DNA from 4 places in the Kitasatospora azatica KCTC 9699 genome. Region 4 is predicted to be linked to each of the others. Evidence: riboswitches for the same ligand, from Rfam matches in the RefSeq annotation. Region 4 holds a riboswitch; each other region holds the start of a gene.

Region 1 (5,394 bases), on a different contig from region 4:
CGCGCTCTGCTCGATGTGCCCGGCGGCGGTCTGGGCCACCGTGCAGATCTCCTCCAGCTTGGCCCGCACCGCCCAGTGCCCGAGCGCGGAGAGCTCGGCGGCGGCGTCCGCGCGGACCACGGCGCCGACGGCGGTCAGGCCGTCCAGCATCCAGTCCAGCACGGCGGCCACGTCGGACGGGGCCGGCGGGGCGTCGATCTGCGGCTCGCGGCAGGTGCCGCGGACGGCGGAGACGGCGGAGGCGGCGTGCGGGACCGGCGAGAGGGCGGCGAAGCCCGTCCCGCCGTGCCGGCGCTCGTCCAGGCCGCGGCGGAGCAGCTCCATCAGCTCGCTGTCGGCGACCGGGCCGTCCACCAGGTGCAGGAAGGAGAGCAGCTGCGGCGCCTGGTCGACGGCCTGCCCGGCGAGCACGGCGAAGACGCCGCGCAGCGCGGCGGGCGGCACCGGGGCGAGCAGCGTCCAGGCGTCGAACAGCGCGGACCAGCCGCGCAGCACGGCCTCGTCGTCGTGCTCCCAGGCATGCAGCCGCCAACCGGGGGCCGCGCCGCCGTCACGCGGCTCGACCAGGCCGACCAGCAGGGCCTGGCCCCAGGCCTTGGCGGCGGCGCCGACCGTCATGGCCAGCGCGCGACCGGCCGCGCGGGCGTCCTCGGGCAGCAGTTCGCCGCGCTTGTCGACGGTCTCCAGTTCGCCGGCCCAGCGGGCGATCCGGACCGCGTCGGCGAGCATCCGGCGGGCCAGCGGGGCGAGTTCGGCGGGGCCCGGGAAGCCTTCCGGCACCGGGACGCGACCCCGGCCGGGGGCCGGTGTCGGGGTACGGCGGCGGGGGGCGGCGGAACGGCCCGGCTGGGCGCCGTCAGCCCGACGGGCCGTACCGGGTAGACGGGTCACCGTCGCGCCGGTACCCGTGGTCGGCGGGAGCGGGGCATCACGGTCGCGCGGATTCCGAGACGTCACGCCGTGCAGTCTTCCCCGTGTAAGGGGCGGTTGTCACATCGAGTTCGGCGCGTCTTGGACAGACCAGGGTGGCAGCCGGGGCCGACTCGGGGCAAGAGCGGCCAAACCGGGCCGATAATGTTGGCCGTGATCTGTGCACGACAGTAGCGGGGGCACAGTGCGTGGTCAAGAGGTGACCCAGCGGGTTCACAGGATCGGGGTCAGGAAACGGCGCAGCGCCTCCTCGTACCCGGCCGGGTCCGCGTTCCACAGCGCCGCGTGCCCGGCCCCGGGGACCGGGCGCAGGGTCACCAGATCGGGCCGCCGGTCGGCCAGCCGCTGGGCCGCGCGCCACGGCGCCACGCTGTCCTGCGGGCTGTGCAGCAGCAGGGTGGGGGCGGTCAGGTCGGTGCCGTCGGCGATCCGCGCGAAGCCGGCCAGGTCCACGCCGGTGCGGCCCTCGGCCGCCCAGACGCCGAGCTGCCCGGCCAGCCCGGTGGGCATCCCGGCCCGGGCCGCGACCCCGCGCACCGCGACCGTCGGGTCCAGCACCGGGGAGTCGAGCACCAGGCCGGCCAACTGGTCGCGGAAGTCCGAACGGGCGGCGGTCTGCAGCACGGTGGCCGCGCCGACCGACCAGCCGTAGAGGACGATCCGGCCGGCCCCGGCGCTCTTGGCGAACCGGATCGCCGCCTCCACGTCGCGCCACTCGGTCTCGCCGAAATGGCCGATTCCGTCCGGTGAGGCCGGCGCGCCCTGGTCGCCGCGGTAGCTGACCACCAGGGCGGGCAGCTGGAGCCGGCGGAGCACCGGCAGGATCGGCAGCGCCTGCCGGCGGTCGGCCAGCGTGCCGTGCACGGCGATCACCCAGGTGCCGCGGATCGCCGGGACGTACCAGGCGGGCAGGGTGCCGAGCTCGCCGTCGACCAGCACGTCCATGTAGTCGAGGCCGCAGGCCGAGCCGGGGTCGCCGCGCAGCACCCGGGTGCTCAACTCCACCTCGGTGCCGGCCGCGAGCGGGCTGCCGGCGGTGAGCTCCAGGCGGCGGGTGACGGTCTGCGGACCGGTGCCCAGCACCTCGCCGACCACCGCGTGCCCGCCGGGCCACTCCAGCGCGTACCGGCCGCGCCGGGCGCTGGCCACGGTGCGGGTGAGGACCACCTCCCGGGCGCCCACCTCGTGCACCCGCAGCGCCGGCTCGCCCTTGGCCTGGCCGCCCTCGGCCGTGGCGGGGCGCAGGCTGAGGTCGGAGACCCGACGTCCGATCAACAGGGCGGCCGCGCCCGCTGCGATGGCGACGGCGGTGGCCGTGGCGACGGCGGTTCCCCAACGCATGGCTCTCCCCGGGGTGGTGATGGCGGGTCGGACGGGTCCGTCCAGTTCATCGCGTTCCGGTCGGGGCGGCCACCGCAGCGCCGCCGTTGGGACGGACTACGTCAAGGGCCTAGACCGGAAGACCGCCGGTGTCGGTGCGGGCCAGCAGCGCCCAGAAACGGTCGTACGGGGGCTCGGCGGGCTCCGGCTCGACCGCGGGCGTCGCGGGACCCCAGGTCGAGGAACCCCAGTGCGAGGGCACCTGGTGCTCGTTCTGCAGCGCGGCGAGCGCCGTCGCGATGCTCTCCCGCGGCACCGGCACCAGTTTGGCCACCGCCTTCAGCTGCGCCTGCCAGCGGCCGTCCACGCACTGGCGCAGCCGCTGGTCCAGCTCCTCGGCCACGCCGGTGATCCGGACCAGGTCGCGCAGCCGCAGGCCGAGCACCTCGACCAGGGCGGCGCTCTGGTCCGCGTCCCCGCTCCAGCGACCGGTCTGCTCGGCGCTCGCGTAGCTGTGCAGGCCGATCCCGATCCGGGCCGCCGTCTGCTCCTGGGTCAGCTCGCGGGCCACCCGGAAGTCGCGCAGCGAGTCCGGCGCGGTGCCCATCAACTGCGCGGCCGGGCACCACAGGGCCCGGGCCAGCGCGATGAACTCCTCCTCGCCGGGGCGGATCACGCCGCTCTCCCAGCCGAGCACATGGGCCGCCGGCAGCCGTACGCCGTGCGCGGCCATCCCCGCCGCCACCTGCTCCGGAGTGAGTCCGAGGCCGGCGCGATGGGCGCGGGCGGCCTCGGGGGAGAACGGGACCGGAGCGGGGGCGGGGGGCCTGCTTCTTCGCATGCCCGTGACGGTAGGGCCGGGCCGATCCGGCCCCCAGCCGCTGAACGCACGAAGAGCGGCGGCGGGCCTTGACACGGCATTGGACGATTCACCAGCTACGGGCGTTGAACCGGCGCCCCCGCCGGTGTGATCAACCACTCCGTTCGCGGCGGTGGCGCCTGGTTGACGCCCGGTTCCGGCGCGTGATGGGATCCTTGGGCCAAACGGAGGCAAGCAGAGGAAGCCGGTGCGAATCCGGCGCGGTCCCGCCACTGTCACCGGGGAGCACGTTCGAGAGATGGTCACGGCGGTCCGCCACAGGACCGCCGGCAGTGACATCAGCCGGCTCCACCAGCGGGCCCGGGCGTGCGTCTGTACCCGGGAGCCAGGAGACTCTCGCCTCCGGTTACGTCGATCCAGGGCGCGGACCCTGAGTGAGGACACGCTTCGATGCAGCGCGCCGTGCCGCCTGCGCTTGGATACGCGCTCGGCGCGGTGGTCGGCTACGCCGCCGACGCCGCGCTCGCCGACCCCCGCCGCGGTCACCCGGTGGCCGCCTTCGGCCGGGCGGCGGGCTCCCTGGAACGTGTGCTGTGGCGCGACCACCGGGGCGCGGGGGCCCTGCACACCGCGATCGGCGTGGGCGCCGTCGCGCTCGGCGCGGCCGCCCTGCAGCGCCGCGCCGGCTCCGCCCGACGGACCGTCACCGCCGCGCTGGCCACCTGGACGGTGCTCGGCGGCACCTCGCTGACCCGGGAGGCCCGCACCATCGGCGCCGCGCTCGCCGCCGAGGACCTGACGGCGGCTCGGCAGCGCCTGCCGCACCTGTGCGGACGCGACCCCAGCGCGCTGGACGAGCAGCAGATCGCCCGCGCGGTGGTCGAGTCGGTGGCCGAGAACACCGCCGACGCCGTGGTCAACGCCCTGGTCTGGGGCACGCTGGCCGGGGCTCCCGGGCTGCTCGCCTTCCGGGCCGTCAACACGCTGGACGCGATGGTCGGGCACAAGTCGCCCCGCTACCGGCGGTTCGGCTGGGCGGCCGCGCGGCTGGACGACGTGGCGGGCTGGCCCGGTGCGCGCCTCACCGCGCTGCTCACGGTGGCGGCCGCCGACTCCCCCGCGACCGCCTGGAAGGTCTGGCGCCGGGACGGGTCGAGCCACCCGAGCCCCAACGCCGGGCAGGCCGAGTCGGCCTTCGCGGGCGCCCTGGGCGTCCGGCTGGGCGGCACGCTGCAGTACGGCGAGAGGGTGGAGCACCGGCCGGTACTGGGTGCGGAGTTGCGGCCGGTGGCGGTCTCGGACATCGAGCGGGCCTGCCGACTGTCGCGCCGGGTCGGGTTGTTGGCGCTGGGCACGACGGTGGCGGCACGGGTTCTGACGGCACGGGTTCTCTCGGCACGGGGTCTCTCGGCACGGGTTCTCTGGAGGGGACGAATATGAGCAACGCGATCCTGATCGCCGGCACCACCTCGGATGCGGGCAAGAGCGTGGTGACCGCCGGGATCTGCCGTTGGCTGGCCCGCAAGGGGGTGCGGGTGGCCCCCTTCAAGGCGCAGAACATGTCGCTCAACTCGATGGTCACCACCGACGGCGCCGAGATCGGCCGGGCCCAGGTGATGCAGGCGCAGGCGGCCCGGGTGGAGCCGGAGGCGGCGATGAACCCGGTGCTGCTCAAGCCCGGTGCGGACGGCCGCAGCCAGGTGGTGCTGCTCGGCCGTCCGATCGCCGAGGTCGGCGCGCTGGACTACCGGGAGCGCAAGCCGTACCTGCTGGAGCGCTCGCTGGAGTGCCTGGCCGACCTGCGCGGCCGCTTCGACGTGGTGGTCTGCGAGGGCGCCGGCTCCCCCGCGGAGATCAACCTGCGCGACCGCGACATCGCCAACATGGGCCTGGCCCGGGCCGCCGACCTGCCGGTTCTGGTGGTCGGCGACATCGACCGGGGCGGGGTGTTCGCGGCGATGTACGGCACCCTGGCGCTGCTGAGCGCCGAGGACCAGCGGCTGGTGGCGGGCTGGCTGGTGAACAAGTTCCGCGGCGACGCCCGGCTGCTGAAGCCGGGCCTGGACATGCTGCACGAGCTGACCGGCCGTCCGGTGCTGGGCACGCTGCCGATGCTGGCGGGCCTGTGGCTGGACGCGGAGGACTCGCTGGACCTGTCGACGGTGGTCGATCGGGTGTCCGAGGGTCCGCTCGGCGCCGACGTGCTGCGGGTGGCGGTGCTGCGGTTCCCGCGGCTGTCCAACTTCACCGACCTGGACGCGCTGGCCCAGGAGCCGGGGGTGCTGGTCCGCTGGGCCACCCGGCCCGAGGAGCTGGCCGACGCC
Region 2 (5,394 bases), 3.7 Mb from region 4:
CGCTCGTGCGCGCTGCGACTCTTCCCCTGCCGCCCGCCTGCCCTTGCCGCAGGCCGCCCGGCACGCAGCGCTTCTCTCTCCGGCGCTCCCCCGCCACGCAACGCTCCGTTCCGCCCCGTCGCCGTACCTCGCGACGCCACGGAACCCGCGCCTGCCCTGCGGCGGCTCGCCGTGCTCAGACCCGCCCCGAGCACGGTGAGCCCCTTCAGGTGAGCCGCACAGCGCACGCCCCGGGGTCCGGCCTCCCGCACCGCATCTCCCTGCCGCCCGGCTTCCCGTCAACGCACGGGCAGCCGCGGCTCGATGCGCCATGCCCGCACGGCCGGCGAAACCGAATCGCACCAGAGAACCAGAGAACTCGAGAACGGGGAACACCATGAAACTCCGTACCGCCCTGCTCCCGGTGGCCCTCACGGCCGCCCTGCTGGCCGGCGCGCAGACCGCCGGCGCCGCCGGCGCCGAGCGCGGCGCGCCGCGTGTCGCGGCCAACCAGGACGAGGGCGTGCTCTCCTTCGTCTCCATCACCACCTGGGAGCACATCCCGGCCGCCACCAGGGACCGCTTCATCGCGGCCGCCCAGGACGCCGGCTACGACGCGCTCAAGCACGAGCCGGGCACCGAGAGCGCGCACGTGGTGCCCGACCCGGAGCACCCGGACCGGGTCCTGATCGCCTCGACCTTCCTCAGCGAGGCCGCCTACCAGCGGCACCAGCAGGGCAGCTACGAGCGGGAGTTGCGCGCCGCCGCGAGCAGAGACGGCGCCACCGGCCCGAACAACCTGGTGGCCAACTACAACCTGCCGGCCACCAGGGGCGACGGCCGGTTCGCCACCCCGCGCGGCGACGCCGGCAGCGTCTACACCGTCGCAGCCGTCTTCACCAACGTGACGGCCCAGTACCGCGACGAGTTCCTCAAGATCGCGGAGGCCGACGGCTACGGCTCGCTCACCGGCGAGCCCGGCACCCTCGGCTTCCACGCCGTGCCGGACCCCCAGGACCCGACCCGCTTCGTCTTCCTGGAGACCTTCACGGACAAGGACGCCTTCTACCTGCACAAGAACGGCGCCCCGGCCCAGGCCTACCTCGACGTGGTCGCCAAGGCCGGCATCATCGGCCCGGACTTCTCGATCACCGAGTCCCACACCGGCTTCGACAAGCCCGGCGGCTGGTCCGTCCCCGACCAGGACTCCTGACCAGCGACGGGGCTCGTGGCAACGCCACGGGCCCCGCCCGTCGGGGCCGTCGGTCCCGGCGTCCTACGGTTTGCGGGCCAGCAGGCAGGCGTGCCGCCTCTTCATCCCTTCCGCCGGCTCCTGCAGCAACCGCGCGGTGACCACGAGCCCGGCTCCGCCGAGCAGCTCGGCGATCCGCTCCAACGGCAGGAGGTACGACCCGTACGACACCGGGTGTCCGTACGCCTCGGTGAAACGCACCTGCTCGTCATCCCCGACGTAGCCTCCCAGCATCAGCCAGCCGCCGGGCGCGAGCGTGCGGGCGAACTCGGCGAACACCACCGGCAGCCACTGCGGCGGAGTGTGATGGGTGGAGTAGTAGGCGAGGATCCCGCCGAGCTCCTCGTCCCCGAGCTCGAGCGCGGTCATCGATCCGACCGCGAACCGCAGCTCCGGGTACGCCTGTCGGGCCAGCCCGATCATCTCCGGCGACAGGTCGATGCCGAACACCGACACCCCCAGATCCGCCAGGTGCGCCGTCACACGGCCCGGCCCGCAGCCCAGATCGGCTACCGGCCCGAGGTCGGCTGCCCGGACCAGTTCGGCGAACGTGGCCAGCATCGCGCGTCCCAACGGGTCGATCGCGGCTGGGGAGTTGACGAGCTTGACGTAGTCGCCGGCGACGGTGTCGTACGACTCGCGAAGCTCGGCCAGATAGGAGGGCTCAGTCATGCGCGCGACCCTAGTACGTCGTCGGGCGCCTGGCTGGCTGCCCGCCCGGACTTCTCGCCGACCCACGACGGCCCGAGCCGGGATCAGTGGGACGCGCTCATCCCGGGCTGATCGCAGCACGTCAGCAGTGGAACGGCCCGAGGTAGATGGTCCCGTCGTCGGTGCTGTTCGCGTTGTCGGTCTCGGCGAAGAGCCTGATGCAGTGGCCCCGGCCGGGGACGCTCACCGGGCCCGCGTAGTACTTGTAGAGCGGGCTGGCGCCGCCCGGGTCGGCGGAGATGGCGACGGTGGTGCAGCTGCTGCCCGAGTCCTGGGCGCACTCCTCGAGGGTGACGTCCACGTAGCTGGAGATCCCGTAGAGGCTGCCCGCCTTCACGTTGACCGCGCAGTTGTTGCCGGTGGCGGAGTCGTAGTAGAGGTGCACGTTGCTGTACACGGTGCTGCCCGAGCTGCTGGTGACCGCATAGGGGGAGCCGCTGACCTCGCTGCCGGAGCAGCCCCAGCCGCCGGCCGCGGCCGGGCCGGCCGAGGCGAAGGTCAGACCGCCACCGACCACCGCCAGCGCCGCGCCCACCGCGAGCTTCCGCATGAATCCACGCATGTCCACCATCCCCTGTCGAGACTGTCGGGTCGAGACTGTCGGTCACCTGCCTCCGGCTGGTGGCCCGTTGCGGAAGAGACTGCCGAGGACCTGTATCGCGGCTGTATCGCGGCTATATCGGGTGCATCCGGCCCGTTAGGATGACGCCGGGCGGGCCGGCCGGCGCGCTCACGCCAGTGACGGCGCAGGGGAGGAAACCGGTGCGAAGCCGGTGCGGTCCCGCCACTGTGACCACGGCTCGACAACCGTGGGAGCCAGGAACTCCTTGCCGTCCTTTTCACCAGCCCGGGGCGCGGACCCCGAGGAAGGCCGCCGCATGATCCTGCTGCTCTCCACCTCCGACACCGACCTGTTGTCGGCCCGGGCCAGTACCGGCCCGGTCGGCTACCGGCTGGGGAACCCGGCCCGGCTGCGGCCGGAGGACCTGCCCGAGCTGGTCGAGGGCACCGACCTGGTGGTGGTCCGGCTGCTCGGTGGGCGTCGGGCCTGGGAGGAGGGCCTGGACGCGCTGCTGGCGGGGCCGCGCCCGGTCGTCGTGCTCAGCGGCGAGCAGGCGCCGGACGCCCAGCTGATGGAGCTGTCCACGGTCCCGGCGGGCCTGGCGGCCGAGGCGCACGCCTACCTCGCGCACGGCGGCCCGGCCAACCTGGCCGAGCTCGGCGCCTTCCTCTCCGACACCGTGCTGCTCACCGGTCACGGCTTCGCACCGCCGGCCTCGGCCCCGGACTGGGGTCCGCTGGAGCGGGAGCCCCGCCGCACCGAGGGTCCGTCCGTCGCGGTGCTGTACTACCGCGCGCACCACATGAGCGGCAACACGGCCTTCGTGGACACCCTGTGCGCGGCGATCGAGGACGCCGGCGGCCAGGCCCGCCCCTTCTACTGCTCCTCGCTGCGCGGCGCCCCCGCCGAGCTGCTGGCCGAACTCGGCCGCGCCGACGCGATCGTGACCACGGTGCTGGCGGCCGGCGGCACCCGCCCCGCCGACGCGCAGGCCGGCGGCGACGAGGAGGCCTGGGACGCGGGCGCACTCGCCGCCCTCGACCGGCCGATCCTGCAGGCGCTCTGCCTCACCTGGTCGCGCGAGCAGTGGGAGGGCAGCGACGACGGGCTCTCCCCGCTGGACACCGCCACCCAGGTCGCGGTGCCGGAGTTCGACGGGCGACTGATCACCGTCCCGTTCTCCTTCAAGGAACTGGACCAGGACGGGCTGACGGTCTACGTCGCCGACCCCGAGCGCTCCGCCCGGGTCGCGGGGATCGCGGTGCGGCACGCCCGGCTGCGCCACATCCCGGCCGGCGAACGGCGGTTGGCGCTGGTGCTGTCGGCGTACCCGACCAAGCACGCCCGGGTCGGCAACGCGGTCGGTCTGGACACCCCCGCGAGTGCGGCCCGCCTGCTGCGCCGGCTGCGCGAGGAGGGCTGGGAGCTCGGGGACGGGTTCCCCGGCATGGAGCCCGTGGCGGGCGAGCACGAGGGCGACGCGCTGATCAAGGCGCTGATCGAGGCCGGCGGCTACGACCAGGACTGGCTGACCGAGGACCAGTTGGCCCGCAACCCGGTCCGGATCCCGGCCGCCGACTACCGCCGCTGGTACGCGACGCTGCCGGCCTCGCTGCGCGAGCGGGTCGAGCAGCACTGGGGTCCGGCGCCGGGCGAGCTGTACCTGGACCGCAGCCGCAACCCGGAGGGCGACATCATCCTGGCCGCCCTGCGCGCCGGCAACCTGCTGGTGCTGGTGCAGCCGCCGCGCGGCTTCGGCGCCAACCCGGTGGCCATCTACCACGACCCCGACCTGCCGCCCAGCCACCACTACCTGGCCGCCTACCGCTGGATCGCGGCCGCGCAGGCGGACGGCGGCTTCGGCGCCGACGCCGTCGTACACCTGGGCAAGCACGGCAACCTGGAGTGGCTGCCGGGCAAGACGGCCGCGCTCTCCGCCGACTGCGGGCCGGACGCGGCACTCGGCGACCTGCCGCTGATCTACCCGTTCCTGGTCAACGACCCGGGCGAGGGCACCCAGGCCAAGCGCCGGGCGCACGCCACCCTGGTGGACCACCTGGTCCCGCCGATGGCCCGGGCCGACTCCTACGGGGACATCGCGCGCCTGGAGCAGCTGTTGGACGAGCACTCCAACATCGCCGCGATGGACCCGGCCAAGCTGCCGGCCATCCGGGCGCAGATCTGGACCCTGATCCAGGCGGCCCGTCTCGACCACGACCTCGGCCTGGACGAGCGGCCGGAGGACGACGGGTTCGACGACTTCCTGCTCCATGTCGACGGCTGGCTCTGCGAGGTGAAGGACGCTCAGATCCGTGACGGCCTGCACGTGTTGGGCCAGGCACCGGCCGGCCAGGACCGGGTCAACCTGGTGCTGTCGATCCTGAGGGCGCGTCAGATCTGGGGCGGCGTCAGCGCGTTGCCGGGTCTGCGGGAGGCGCTGGGCCTGGACGAGGCGGCACTCACCCTGGGTGCGACCGACGCGGCCGAAGCCAGGGCGCGCGAGCTGGTCGAGGCGATGGAGGCGGCCGACTGGGCGCCGGAGGCCGTCGCCAAGGTGGCCGAGGGCCTGCCGGCCGCCGTCGCCGAGGTGCTGGACTTCGCCGCCCGCCAGGTGGTGCCCCGACTCGCCGCCACCACCGACGAGTTGGACGCCGTGGTGCACGCGCTCAAGGGCGGTTTCGTGCCGGCCGGGCCGTCCGGCTCCCCGCTGCGCGGGCTGGTCAACGTGCTGCCGACCGGGCGCAACTTCTACTCGGTGGACCCCAAGGCGGTGCCCTCGCGGCTGGCCTGGGAGACCGGGCAGGCGCTGGCGGCCTCGCTGGTGGAGCGCTACCAGGCGGACAACGACGGCGCTTTCCCGCCCTCGGTCGGCCTCTCGCTCTGGGGCACC
Region 3 (5,394 bases), 3.7 Mb from region 4:
CGGGCGCTGACCGGCTCGGCGCCGGCCGCCTACATCGGCGACTCGACCCGCCCGGAGACGGTGCGCACCCGCACCCTGACCGAGGAGGCGGCCCGGGTCTTCCGGGCCCGGGTGGTCAACCCGCGCTGGCTGGAGGCGATGCGCCGGCACGGCTACAAGGGCGCCTTCGAGATGGCCGCCACCGTCGACTACCTGTTCGGCTACGACGCCACCACCGGCGTGGTCGCGGACTGGATGTACGAGCGACTGACCCAGGAGTACGTGCTGGACCCGGTCAACCGCGAGTTCCTCACCGACGCCAACCCCTGGGCGCTGCACGGGATCAGCGAGCGGCTGCTGGAGGCGGCCGAGCGTGGCCTGTGGGCCGAGCCGGACCCGGAGCTGCTGGCCGAGCTGCAGGCGGCGTTCCTGGAGGCCGAGGGCGACCTCGAGGACCGGTGACCCGCGACTGGTGACACACCGAAGGGGGGCGCCCGGACCACCGGACGCCCCCCTTCGGGTCAACTGGTTCGTGCCGACTAGCGGACGGACCAGCGCTGTTCGACCTTGGCGAAGCGCCAGTAGCCGAGTGCGCAGGCCCAGACTCCGATGAAGAGCCCGGTGATGATGTAGCCGGCGCTGTTCAGGCTGATCGAGGAGATCCAGTCGGTGACCGGGTCGCCCAGGTCCAACTGGTCGTGCAGCACGGTGACCAGCTCGATGGTGCCGATGAAGAAGGCCACCGCGATGGACAGCCCGGTGATGGTCAGGTTGTAGAAGACCTTGCGGACGGGGTTCGCGAACGCCCACTGGTAGGCGAAGTTCATGAAGGTGCCGTCCAGCGTGTCGAACAGGCTCATCCCGCAGGCGAACAGCAGCGGCATGCAGAGGATCGCGTACCAGGGCAGCCCGGAGGCCGCGCCGGAGCCGGCCATCACCATCAGGGTGACCTCGGTGGCGGTGTCGAAGCCGAGGCCGAAGAGCATCCCGATCGGGAACATCTGGCCCGGCCGGCTGATCGACTTGGTCAGCCGACCCAGGATCCGGTTCATGAAGCCCCGGTTGTCCAGGTGCTTCTCCAGCTCGTGCTCGTCGAACTGCCCGGCCCGCATCGCTCTGAAGACCCGGTAGATGCCGGCCAGCGCAACCAGGTTGAGCGCCGCGATCAGGTACAGGAAGCTGCCGGAGACCGTGGTACCGGCCACCGAGAGCACCTTGTGGGTGCGGGAGTTGTCGTCCATCAGACTGGTCGCCAGCTGTGCCCCGCCGCCGACCAGGGCGGCCATGATGACCACCATCGAGGAGTGGCCGAGGGCGAACCAGAAGCCGACCGAGACCGGGCGCTTGCCCTCGGCCATCAGCTTGCGGGTGGTGTTGTCGATCGCGGCGATGTGGTCGGCGTCGAAGGCGTGCCGCATCCCCAGGGTGTAGGTGGTGACCCCCAGGCCGACACCGAAGACCTGGGTCCCGACGGTGTAGTGGTGCGGCGCCACCATCATCACCAGGACGCCGAAGGCGACGATGTGCATCCCCGCGATCACCCCGAGCAGGCCGCCGGTGCGGATCCAGTCCTTGCGTTCGAAGCGGGTGATCGGCTTCGCGGCGATCGGAACAGCGGTTGTTCTGGGCATGGCCATGGGAAGGGGCAGCCTCTCCAGCACCTCGTGGACAGTAGTCGTGCGGTGCCGTGGCCGGTCTCCTGGCTTACGGGTCGAACGTCCTGCCCACCCGGCCTTCCCGGACGCTGCCGCGCCCAGTGGCCGCCGCCGTGAGCACGGCGGTGGCGGTGGGAGAACTCCCCGATCACAGTGGCGAGGGCCGCTCCGGTCTGGGACCCCTGAAGGTCCGTCACCGGTCTTCCCGAACACCACGGCGTCCACCACCGTAGGTGCCGGGACACCTGGTCAGCAACCCTGCCGCAGTGTCGGGGATGTCTCAGCCGCGCTCGGCGACCAGGGCGTAGCGCTCGTCGTCCACCGGGTGCCCCCACAGCTCGGGCTCGGTGGCGAGTTGCTCCACCCGTGCGGTCAGGCCGAGTTCGCCGACCGCCTCGGCCAGCGCCTCGGCGCCGACGCCACCGCTCCAGGGCAGCTTGTCGGCGCCCGGTACGTACGCGACCGGCTCGGCGGGCTGTCGCCAGCGGCCCTCGACCAGCACCAGGCGACCGCCCGGGCGCAGCCGTTCGGTCCAGGCCCGCAGCGCGGCGTGCGGGTCGGGCAGCGTCCAGAGCAGGTGCCGGACCAGCACCACGTCGAACGCGGCGGCGGCGACCGGCGGCCGGGCGGCGTCGCCGACCAGCAGGACCGCGTCGCCGTGACCGGCGGCGGCCAGCTTGGCGCGCGCCTGCTCGACCATGGCCTCCGCGCAGTCCACGCCGGTCACCCGGTGGCCCGCCTCGGCGGCGAGCAGGGTGAGCGAGCCGGTGCCGCACCCGAGGTCCAGCACCTCGGACGGGGCGGCGGGCAGCCAACCGGCCAGTCGCGCGGCCCAGGCGGCGCGGGTGGCGGCGGCGCGCAGACCGTGGTCGGGTTCCTGGTCGAAGGCGGGGGCGGCGGCGTTCCAGTAGGCGGCGATGGCGCCGGTGAGGGCAGTCATGCCACCAGGCTGCCAGCCTCCACTGACACTGCTCCCAGCCTCCGCTGACACCGGCTGTGCTAGGTCACGGGCACCGAGACCAGGATCTGGCCGGTGGCCAGGTCGCGTACCTCGAAGTGGCTGATCTCGCCCGGCTGGAAGCCCACGCCGCCTGCGGTGGTCAGCTGTGGCACCGTGTTGCCACGCACGGTGTAGCCGGCGTCGGGCACGGTCCAGCTGGTGACCGTCTGCTGTGCGCCCGTGGTGGAGACGGCCACCAGGTCACAGCTGCGCGGGCCGGTCACGCCGCCCAGCGTGAGGGTGATCGCGCTGCCCCAGGCCTTCGGGGCCACACCGATGGTGGCGTTCGCACCGGTCGGCCCGGTGGCGCCGTGGCTGACCACGGCGACCGCCGCCGGTGGGGCGGGCGCGGGGCTCGCCTCCATCACGGCCGCCGTCACGGCCGGTCCGCCGAGGACCAGCGCCGCCGCCACGGCGACCAGCCAGCGTCGCCGCACCCGCCCACGCCGGCGGGTGGCGGCGACCTCGTCCAGCAGTGCGTCCAGCAGCCGGGGACTGGGTTCCACCGGCTCCGCACCGCTGGCCGCGTACTCGGCGAGCAGCGGTTCCAACCCGCCGAGTTGGTCCACTTCGCGCCGGCAGCGCGAGCAGCCGGCCAAGTGCTCCTCGAAGGCCGTCCGGTCCGGCTCGTCGAGCAGCCCGAGGACGTAGGCGCCGGCGTCCAGGTGCCGGTCCGACTGTTCCTGGGGGTCAGGTGGGACCCGCGAGCTTGTCACGACGTCACCCCTCTTTCCTCCAGTGCGACCCGCAGCGAGCGCAGCGCGTAGAACACCCGCGATTTCACCGTACCTTCCGGGATGCCCAGTTCGGCCGCCGCCTCGGCGACCGAACGGCCCTTGAGGTAGGTCTCCACGACGACCTCCCGATGCGCCTGGGTGAGTGCGCCCAGTGCGTCGGTGATCGCCATCATCCGCAGCGCCCGGTCGAGCTCGTCCTCGGCGGGGAGCAGTTCGAGCGGCCCGGGGTCGGTCTCCGGTGGGCGGGCGGCGCTGCGCCGGTGACTGTCGATGACGATCCGGCGCGCCACCGTGACCAGCCAGGGGCGCAGCGACCCGCCCTGGGCGTCCAGCCGGTCCGCGTGCCGCCAGGCGCGTACCAGGGTCTCCTGGACCACGTCCTCGGCGCGCTGCCGGTCGCCGCCGACCAGGTGCAGCACGAATCCGAAGAGCGGGCCCGCGTGATCCCGGTAGAGGGCCCGCATCAGCTCCTCGTCCGTATCGGCCGCGTCGCCGCCGCGGGGTTCATCGGTCACAAGACCATCCTGGCGCACCTGTGCCTCCCGGTCGAGTCACCCTTCCCTGACGCACCGTCAGTATCCGTAGCCGTTGCCGCTCGACGGGCTGCTGGGGGTGCTCGGCACCGTGGACGGGGAGGTGCTGCTCGCCATCGCCTTGCCGCCGGTCGGGGTCACCGCCCACCAGATGCCACTGAAGCCCTGGCCCTTGGTGTCGCCGGGCTTGGCGTCGGGTGCGTAGCGGTACAGCGGCCAGCCGTTGAGGGTGAGCTGCTTGGTGCCGTCGGCCCGGGTGATGGTCCCGATCATGCTGGAGTTCACCCCGCTGCCGGTGGGCTGGCTGGGCGCGGTGGCGGCCGGCCACAGCTCGGCGCAGCTGCCGGTGCAGGCGGAGGTCGTGGTGTTCGCGGTGTCGTGGTCGAAGCGGTAGAGCGTGAAGCCGTTGCTGTCGGTGACGATCTGCCCGAGCTTGGCGTCGGTGGCCACCTTGAGGGCGGCCCCCGTCGCCGGGGCACTCGGCTGCGCCGGGGAACTGGGCTGCGGGGTGGCGGGCGCCGTGGTCGACGGGGCGGGCGTGGGGCTGGAGCTGCTCGAGTGGCCGCTGGAACCGCAGGCGGTCGCGAAGGCGAGCACGGCGGCCCCGGAGGCCGCGAGCATCCCGGCTCGGCGGATGGCTGACATGGTCCTTCTCCGTCCGTTGACTGGCGGCCGCCCGGCCGCTGCACCCGGGGGTACGCGCCGGCCGGGGCCGCCGTTCAACGCACGGGACGGTTTCTGCAAGTCAGCCCCTCAATCGGCCTCCACCCAGTCCCCCGGTCAGTCTCCTACCCAGCCCCCGCCCAGCCCCCCGGTCAGTCCCCCAGTGAGAGCAGCAGGGTGCGCAGCGTGTCGGCCAGCGCGGTCTGCTCGACCGGGGCGAGGGCGGCGAGCAGCCGCGTCTCGGTGGCGATGTGGGCGGGCAGCACCTGGTCGATCAGCTCCCGACCCTTCCCGGTGAGCTCCACGTGCACCACGCGGGCGTCGGCCTCGCTGCGGTTGCGGCTGACCAGGCCTGCGACCTCCAGCCGGTCCAGCCGCTGACTGACCGCGCCCGAGGTGACCATCGTGGACTGCATCAGCTGGGCCGGGGTGAGCCGGTGCGGCGGGTCGCTGCGGCGCAGCGTGGCGAGGACGTCGAAGGAGGGCGTGTCCAGGCCGTGCGCGGCGAAGGTCTTCCGCATCTCGCCCTCCACCAGCCGGGTCAGCCGTTTGAGCCGACCGATCACCCCCACTGGCGAGAAGTCCAGGTCGGGACGCTGCCGGGCCCACTGGCCGAGCACCATGTCGACGTGGTCGGCGGTCGGTTCGGTGTCCGGATCGCGCGGTGTCATGGAAACAGGGTAGCGAATCTCTTAGCGCTGAGATACTTTCTCTTAGTGCTAAGAAATCGGATCGGGATCATTCTGCTGACCGCCCTCGCGCCGAGCGTCTGGGGCACCACCTACTACGTCACCACCGAGTTCCTTCCCCCGCACCGCCCGCTCCTG
Region 4 (5,394 bases):
GGTACCGGTCGTAGAACGACGGGTAGCGCATCGGACGCAGGGTCAGCTCGAAGCCGGGGTCGAGCAGCATCTTGTTCTGAGTCAAGGAGGTGCCGGCGCTCTGCGCCGTCGAATAGGGGTGGTGGTCGGGCGACGGGTGGGAACTCACTGGCAGGCCTCGCAGGACTCGGGGTTCTCCAGGGAGCAGGCGATGGCCGCCTCCTCCTCCGGGGAGAGGGTGGGGGTCGGCACGCTCACCGCCGTACGGGCGGCGCCGGAGGCCGCCTGGGCGATCCGGGTGGCCGGGCGCGAGCGCAGGTAGTAGGTGGTCTTCAGACCGACCTTCCAGGCGTACGCGTACATCGAGCTGAGCTTGCCGATGGTCGGCGCGGCCATGAACAGGTTCAGCGACTGGCTCTGGTCGATGTACGGCTGCCGGGCGGCGGCCAGGTCGATCAGCGCGCGCTGCGGCAGCTCCCAGGCCGTGCGGTAGAGCGAACGAACCTCGGCGGGCAGCCAGTTCAGCTCCTGGACGCTGCCGTTGGCGTCGCGCAGCGCGTCCCGGGTCTGCTGGTCCCAGACGCCCAGCTGCTTCAACTCACGCACCAGGTACGGGTTGACCTGCAGGAACTCGCCGGACAGGGTCTCGCGCTTGAACAGGTTGGAGACCTGCGGCTCGATGCACTCGTAGACACCGGCGATCGAGGCGATGGTGGCGGTCGGGGCGATCGCCAGCAGCAGCGAGTTGCGCAGACCGGTGCGGGCGATGGTGGCGCGCAGCGCGTCCCAACGCTCCTGCCACTGGGGCGTTGAGCCGCTGTGCTGGTCTTCAAAGAAATGGTCGATGTGCAGCTGACCGCGGGCCGCGCGGGTCTCGCCGTACGCCGGGTGCTGCCCGAACTGCTCGGCCAGCTCGCTGGAGCGCTCGTACGCGGTGAGCATGATCCGCTCGGCGATCAGCGTGGAGAGCCGCTTGGCCTCGGCGGAGTCGAAGTCCAGGCGCAGCTGGAAGAAGACGTCCTGCAGGCCCATCACGCCCAGACCCACCGGCCGCCAGCGGGAGTTGGAGGTGCCGGCCTCGGTGGTCGGGTAGAAGTTGATGTCCACCACGCGGTCCAGGAAGGTCACCGCGGTCCGCACGGTGGCGTCCAGCCGCTCCCAGTCCATCGCGTTCAGCAGGTCGGCGGCTGACGCGCCGTCGGCCAGGTGGGCACCCAGGTTGACCGAGCCCAGGTTGCAGACCGCGGTCTCGGAGTCGTCGGTGACCTCCAGGATCTCGGTGCACAGGTTGGAGGAGTGCACGGTGCGGCCCGGCAGCGCGGTCTGGTTGGCGGCCCGGTTGGAGGCGTCCTTGAAGGTCATCCAGCCGTTGCCGGTCTGCGCCAGGGTGCGCATCATCCGGGCGTACAGGGTCTGCGCGGGGATGGTGCGCACGGCCTTGCCGGCCTGCTCGGCCTTCAGGTAGGCCGCGTCGAACTCCTCGCCCCACAGGTCGACCAGCTCCGGCACGTCGGCCGGGGAGAAGAGCGACCAGTCGGCGTTGGCGTTGACCCGGCGCATGAACTCGTCCGGGATCCAGTGCGCCAGGTTGAGGTTGTGGGTCCGCCGGGCCTCCTCGCCGGTGTTGTCGCGCAGCTCGAGGAACTCCTCGATGTCCGCGTGCCAGGTCTCCAGGTAGACGCAGGCCGCGCCCTTGCGCCGGCCGCCCTGGTTGACGGCGGCCACCGAGGAGTCCAGGGTGCGCAGGAACGGCACGATGCCGTTGGACTTGCCGTTGGTGCCGCGGATCAGCGAGCCGCGCGAACGGATCCGGGAGTACGACAGGCCGATCCCGCCGGCGTGCTTGGACAGCCGGGCGATCTGGGCGTAGCGCGAGTAGATCGAGTCCAGGTTGTCCAGCGGCGAGTCCAGCAGGTAGCAGCTGGACATCTGCGGGTGCCGGGTGCCGGAGTTGAACAGCGTCGGCGAGCTGGTCAGGTACTCCAGACGGCTCATCAGGCGGTACAGCTCGGCCACCTCGGCCACCGACTGCTCGCTGTCCCCGACCGCGAGACCGCAGGCCACCCGGAGCAGGAAGTGCTGCGGGGTCTCGACCACCTTGCGGGTGATCGGGTGGCGCAGCAGGTAGCGGGACTGCACGGTGCGCAGGCCGAAGTACTCGAAGCGGTCGTCGCCCTGCGGGTCGATCAGCGCGTCCAGGGCGGCGGCGTGCTTGGTCACGAAGGCGGCGGTGGTGTCGCCGATCAGGCCCTCGGCGTGGCCGACGGCGATCGAGGCGGCGAAGGAGACCGCACCCTGGCTCGCGGCCTCGTCCAGGATCTCCTGGGCGAGCAGCCGGGCGGCCAGCTTCGAGTACTGCGGGTCCTCGGCGATCATCGAAGCGGCGGCGTCCACGGCCAGCCCGCGCAGCTCGGCGAAGTCCGAACCGGCATGGCGGCCGCGCAGCGCGGCGGCGGCGACGTGGCCGGGGTCCACCTGGGGGAGGTCGGTGCTTCGGTCGGTGAGCAGCCGAAGCAGCGCAGTACCGGGGTCGGTCTGGGCTTCGTCGGCAGAACCCTGTGAGGGCAGGGCAACTGAGGCAGCGACGGTCAAGGCGCACTCTCTCCTGTGGCGGCGGCGGACGGGCTCGTCCGGAGGAGCGCGCGGCAGGGAAAAACGGCACGCCGAAACGTTCCGGCGCGCGCGTCAACCCTGGCCCACCCGCGAGGCCGGACGGTACTTCAGTGCTGGGAGGCCTCTGCGGGGAGGCCGGGTGGCACACCGTCGGCAGGTCCTCGGACTTGCGGGCCCTTCGTGTGCAGCCCCGCTCACCGCTGCGGGGCAGTCCCGGACTCACACCGGATTCCCCTGCGTCGACAGCGAGAGTGAGCATACATGTAGTGCGGACTCCTGCGAGTAGCCCCATATGTAGTGTCGCGCGCGGTGTCTGACCCAGTACCGGACGGTTGCGAAACGTGGCTTCCGGGGCCCCGAGGGGCTTGGCGCACAGCCCGCTGGCCTACCCTGTAGCGCATGCTGAAGCACACGGGGAGAAGGCAGCAGATACTGGTGGCGCTGGTGGCGTTCCTCGTCTCGGCGCTCGCGACCGTTCTGGCCAGTACCGTCACCACTGCCTCGCCCTCGGTCCAGCCGGGGAGCGACGGGAAGTCCGGCTCGCCGGGCGCGACCAGCACCAAGCCGTCGGCGCCGAGTTCGCTGAGCGACCCGCGCAAGCCGCTGCCGATCGGCCTCGCCTACGGGGACACCCTCACCTGGAAGAACGACCAGGAGCTCGCGGTCGGCCTCGGCGACGCCGTCGACTCCGGCGCCAAGTGGATCCGGGTCGACCTGTCCTGGAACGACATCCAGCCGGACAGCCCCAAGACCTACGAGTGGCAGCGCTTCGACCGGGTGCTGAACGGCGCCCGGGCCCGCGGCCTGGAGGTGCTGGCCACCATCGGCTACACGCCGAAGTGGGCCCGCAAGGCCGGCTGCAGCACCGACGACGCCTGCCCGCCGGCCGATCCGGCCAAGTTCGCCGCCTTCGCCCGGGACGCCGCCAAGCGCTACGCATCGCAGGGCGTGCACATGTGGGAGGTGTGGAACGAGCCGAACATCCCGTTCTGGGCGCCCAAGCCCGACCCGGCCGGCTACACCGAGCTGCTGACCGCCACCAGCAAGGCGCTGCGCCAGGCCGACCCGCAGGCCTACGTGCTGATGGGCGGTCTGGCGGCGGTGGGCACCGATCCGTCGATCGCCTACGTCTCGCAGGGCGACTTCCTCACCGCGGTCTGCAAGCTGGGCGGCAACAAGGTGGTCGACGCGATCAGCTACCACCCCTACACCTATCCGTACCTGCCGAGCGCCAAGACCTCCTTCGGCACCGCCATGGAGGACATCAGCAGCGCCCAGGGCAACCTGGTGTCGATCCTGGCCGGCAACGGCACCCCCGACCTGCCGATCTGGATCACCGAGACCGGCGCGCCGACCAACGGCCCCGGCACCGCGACCGACGGCAAGACCATCCCGCCGGACACCACCCACGTGACCGAGGCCTACCAGGCCGCGATCGCCACCGACACCGTGCAGGCAGCCGCCGCCAACCCCCATGTGGGCGCGGTCTTCTGGTTCTCCGACCAGGACACCGGGCAGGCCGCGGACAAGCAGCACCGCTCGATGTTCTACGGGCTGCGCCACTTCGACGGCACGCCCAAGCCCGCGCTGGCCGCCCTCAAGGCCGCGATCCTGGCCTACGAGCACAGCAGGTAGCAGAGCCGCTGACGCTGAGCGCTACCGCGGCTCGCTCGGCAGGCTGCGGAACAGCTCGAGGTAACGCGTCATCAGGTCGTCCCAGTCGTAGTGCTCCCGCGCCTGCCGGCAGCCGGCCGCGCCCAGCCGGTCGGCCAGCGGGCCGTCGGTCAGCAGCTCGCGCAGCGCCCCGGCCAGCGCGCCGGCATCGCCCGGCGGGACCAGCAGGCCGGTCCGGCGGTCCGTCACCACGTGCGGGATGCCGCCGACGGCCGAGCCGACCACGGGTGTGCCGCAGGCCATCGCCTCCACCAGGGCCATCCCGAACGACTCCGCCTCGGTGCGCGAGGGCAGCACCAGGACGGCGGCCGTGCGCACCGCCGTCACCAGCTGCTCGCCGGTGAGTTCGCCGTCGGCCGTCACCCGGTCGGCGATGCCGAGCCGGTCGGCCAGCGCCAGCAGGTCCGGCAGCGCGTCGCCGCCGCCGACCAGCCGCAGCCGTGCCCGCGGCAGCCCGGTGCCGGCCGCCAGCAGGGCGAAGGCGTGCAGCAGCACGTCCACGCCCTTCCAGGCCGAGCTGCGGTCCAGCCGCCCCGCGTAGACGACCACCGGCTCGCGGCGGGAGGCGGGCTCGCCGGGGGTGAACCGGGCGGTGTCCACCCCGGGGGTGATCTGCACGGCGTGCGGGTGGCCGGCCGCCAGCGAGACCGGGGAGACCGCCACCAGGCGGGTGGCGCGCCGGAACACCCGGGGCAGCAGGTGCCGTTCGTACCAGCCGATCAGCCGGTCGGCGGCGCCGCTGCCGGCCTCGCCCTTGTGCATCGAGCCGGCGTGGTAGGTGAGCACGGTGGGGCGCCGTCCGGCGACCGCGAGCGCGAGGTCGGCGAGTCCGGGCACCGGCGCGTGGGCGTTCACCAGCTCGGCGCCGGTCCGCCACAGCCACCAGCGCAGCTGCAGTGGCCAGAGCGGGCCGAGCGGCGTGTTCGACAGCCGCAGCCAGGCGGCCAGCCGGACCACCCGCACCCCGTCCTCGACGCTCACCGTGGAGCGCAGGCCGCCCTGGCGGGTGGTCAGCACCACCGGGCACAGGTCGGGCGAGTCGGCCAGCGCGCGGGCGATCCGGGCGGCGTAGTGCTCCACCCCGCCGACCTTCGGCGGGTAGTAGGGCGCGACCACCGCGACGGTGCG

Evidence for each region. Region 4 has a riboswitch for cobalamin ahead of BR98_RS16810 (ribonucleoside-diphosphate reductase subunit alpha). Riboswitches for the same ligand answer to the same signal wherever they lie in the genome.
Region 1: another riboswitch for cobalamin. It lies ahead of BR98_RS09935 (cobalamin biosynthesis protein); the one in region 4 lies ahead of BR98_RS16810 (ribonucleoside-diphosphate reductase subunit alpha).
Region 2: another riboswitch for cobalamin. It lies ahead of cobN (cobaltochelatase subunit CobN); the one in region 4 lies ahead of BR98_RS16810 (ribonucleoside-diphosphate reductase subunit alpha).
Region 3: another riboswitch for cobalamin. It lies ahead of nicT (Nickel transporter NicT); the one in region 4 lies ahead of BR98_RS16810 (ribonucleoside-diphosphate reductase subunit alpha).

Annotation. Positions count from the first base shown of each region.
Region 1 is NZ_JQMO01000002.1:2,165,757-2,171,150, forward strand. Features, by position in the region: gene BR98_RS09920 (coiled-coil domain-containing protein) at 1-780, opposite strand, end outside; gene BR98_RS09925 (alpha/beta hydrolase) at 1,144-2,271, opposite strand; gene BR98_RS09930 (helix-turn-helix domain-containing protein) at 2,381-3,091, opposite strand; cobalamin riboswitch at 3,282-3,488, shown strand; gene BR98_RS09935 (cobalamin biosynthesis protein) at 3,521-4,510, shown strand; gene BR98_RS09940 (cobyric acid synthase) at 4,507-5,394, shown strand, end outside.
Region 2 is NZ_JQMO01000003.1:4,991,801-4,997,194, reverse strand. Features, by position in the region: gene BR98_RS32905 (putative quinol monooxygenase) at 377-1,192, shown strand; gene BR98_RS32900 (class I SAM-dependent methyltransferase) at 1,256-1,903, opposite strand; gene BR98_RS32895 (hypothetical protein) at 2,025-2,504, opposite strand; cobalamin riboswitch at 2,640-2,787, shown strand; gene cobN (cobaltochelatase subunit CobN) at 2,821-5,394, shown strand, end outside.
Region 3 is NZ_JQMO01000003.1:4,985,816-4,991,209, reverse strand. Features, by position in the region: gene cobN (cobaltochelatase subunit CobN) at 1-441, shown strand, start outside; gene nicT (Nickel transporter NicT) at 519-1,610, opposite strand; cobalamin riboswitch at 1,652-1,866, opposite strand; gene BR98_RS32880 (class I SAM-dependent methyltransferase) at 1,915-2,574, opposite strand; gene BR98_RS32875 (zf-HC2 domain-containing protein) at 2,634-3,350, opposite strand; gene BR98_RS32870 (sigma-70 family RNA polymerase sigma factor) at 3,347-3,904, opposite strand; gene BR98_RS32865 (hypothetical protein) at 3,944-4,549, opposite strand; gene BR98_RS32860 (MarR family winged helix-turn-helix transcriptional regulator) at 4,720-5,238, opposite strand; gene BR98_RS32855 (EamA family transporter) at 5,284-5,394, shown strand, end outside.
Region 4 is NZ_JQMO01000003.1:1,279,156-1,284,549, forward strand. Features, by position in the region: gene BR98_RS16805 (ribonucleotide-diphosphate reductase subunit beta) at 1-70, opposite strand, end outside; gene BR98_RS16810 (ribonucleoside-diphosphate reductase subunit alpha) at 145-2,571, opposite strand; cobalamin riboswitch at 2,728-2,857, opposite strand; gene BR98_RS16815 (cellulase family glycosylhydrolase) at 2,992-4,227, shown strand; gene BR98_RS16820 (glycosyltransferase family 4 protein) at 4,249-5,394, opposite strand, start outside.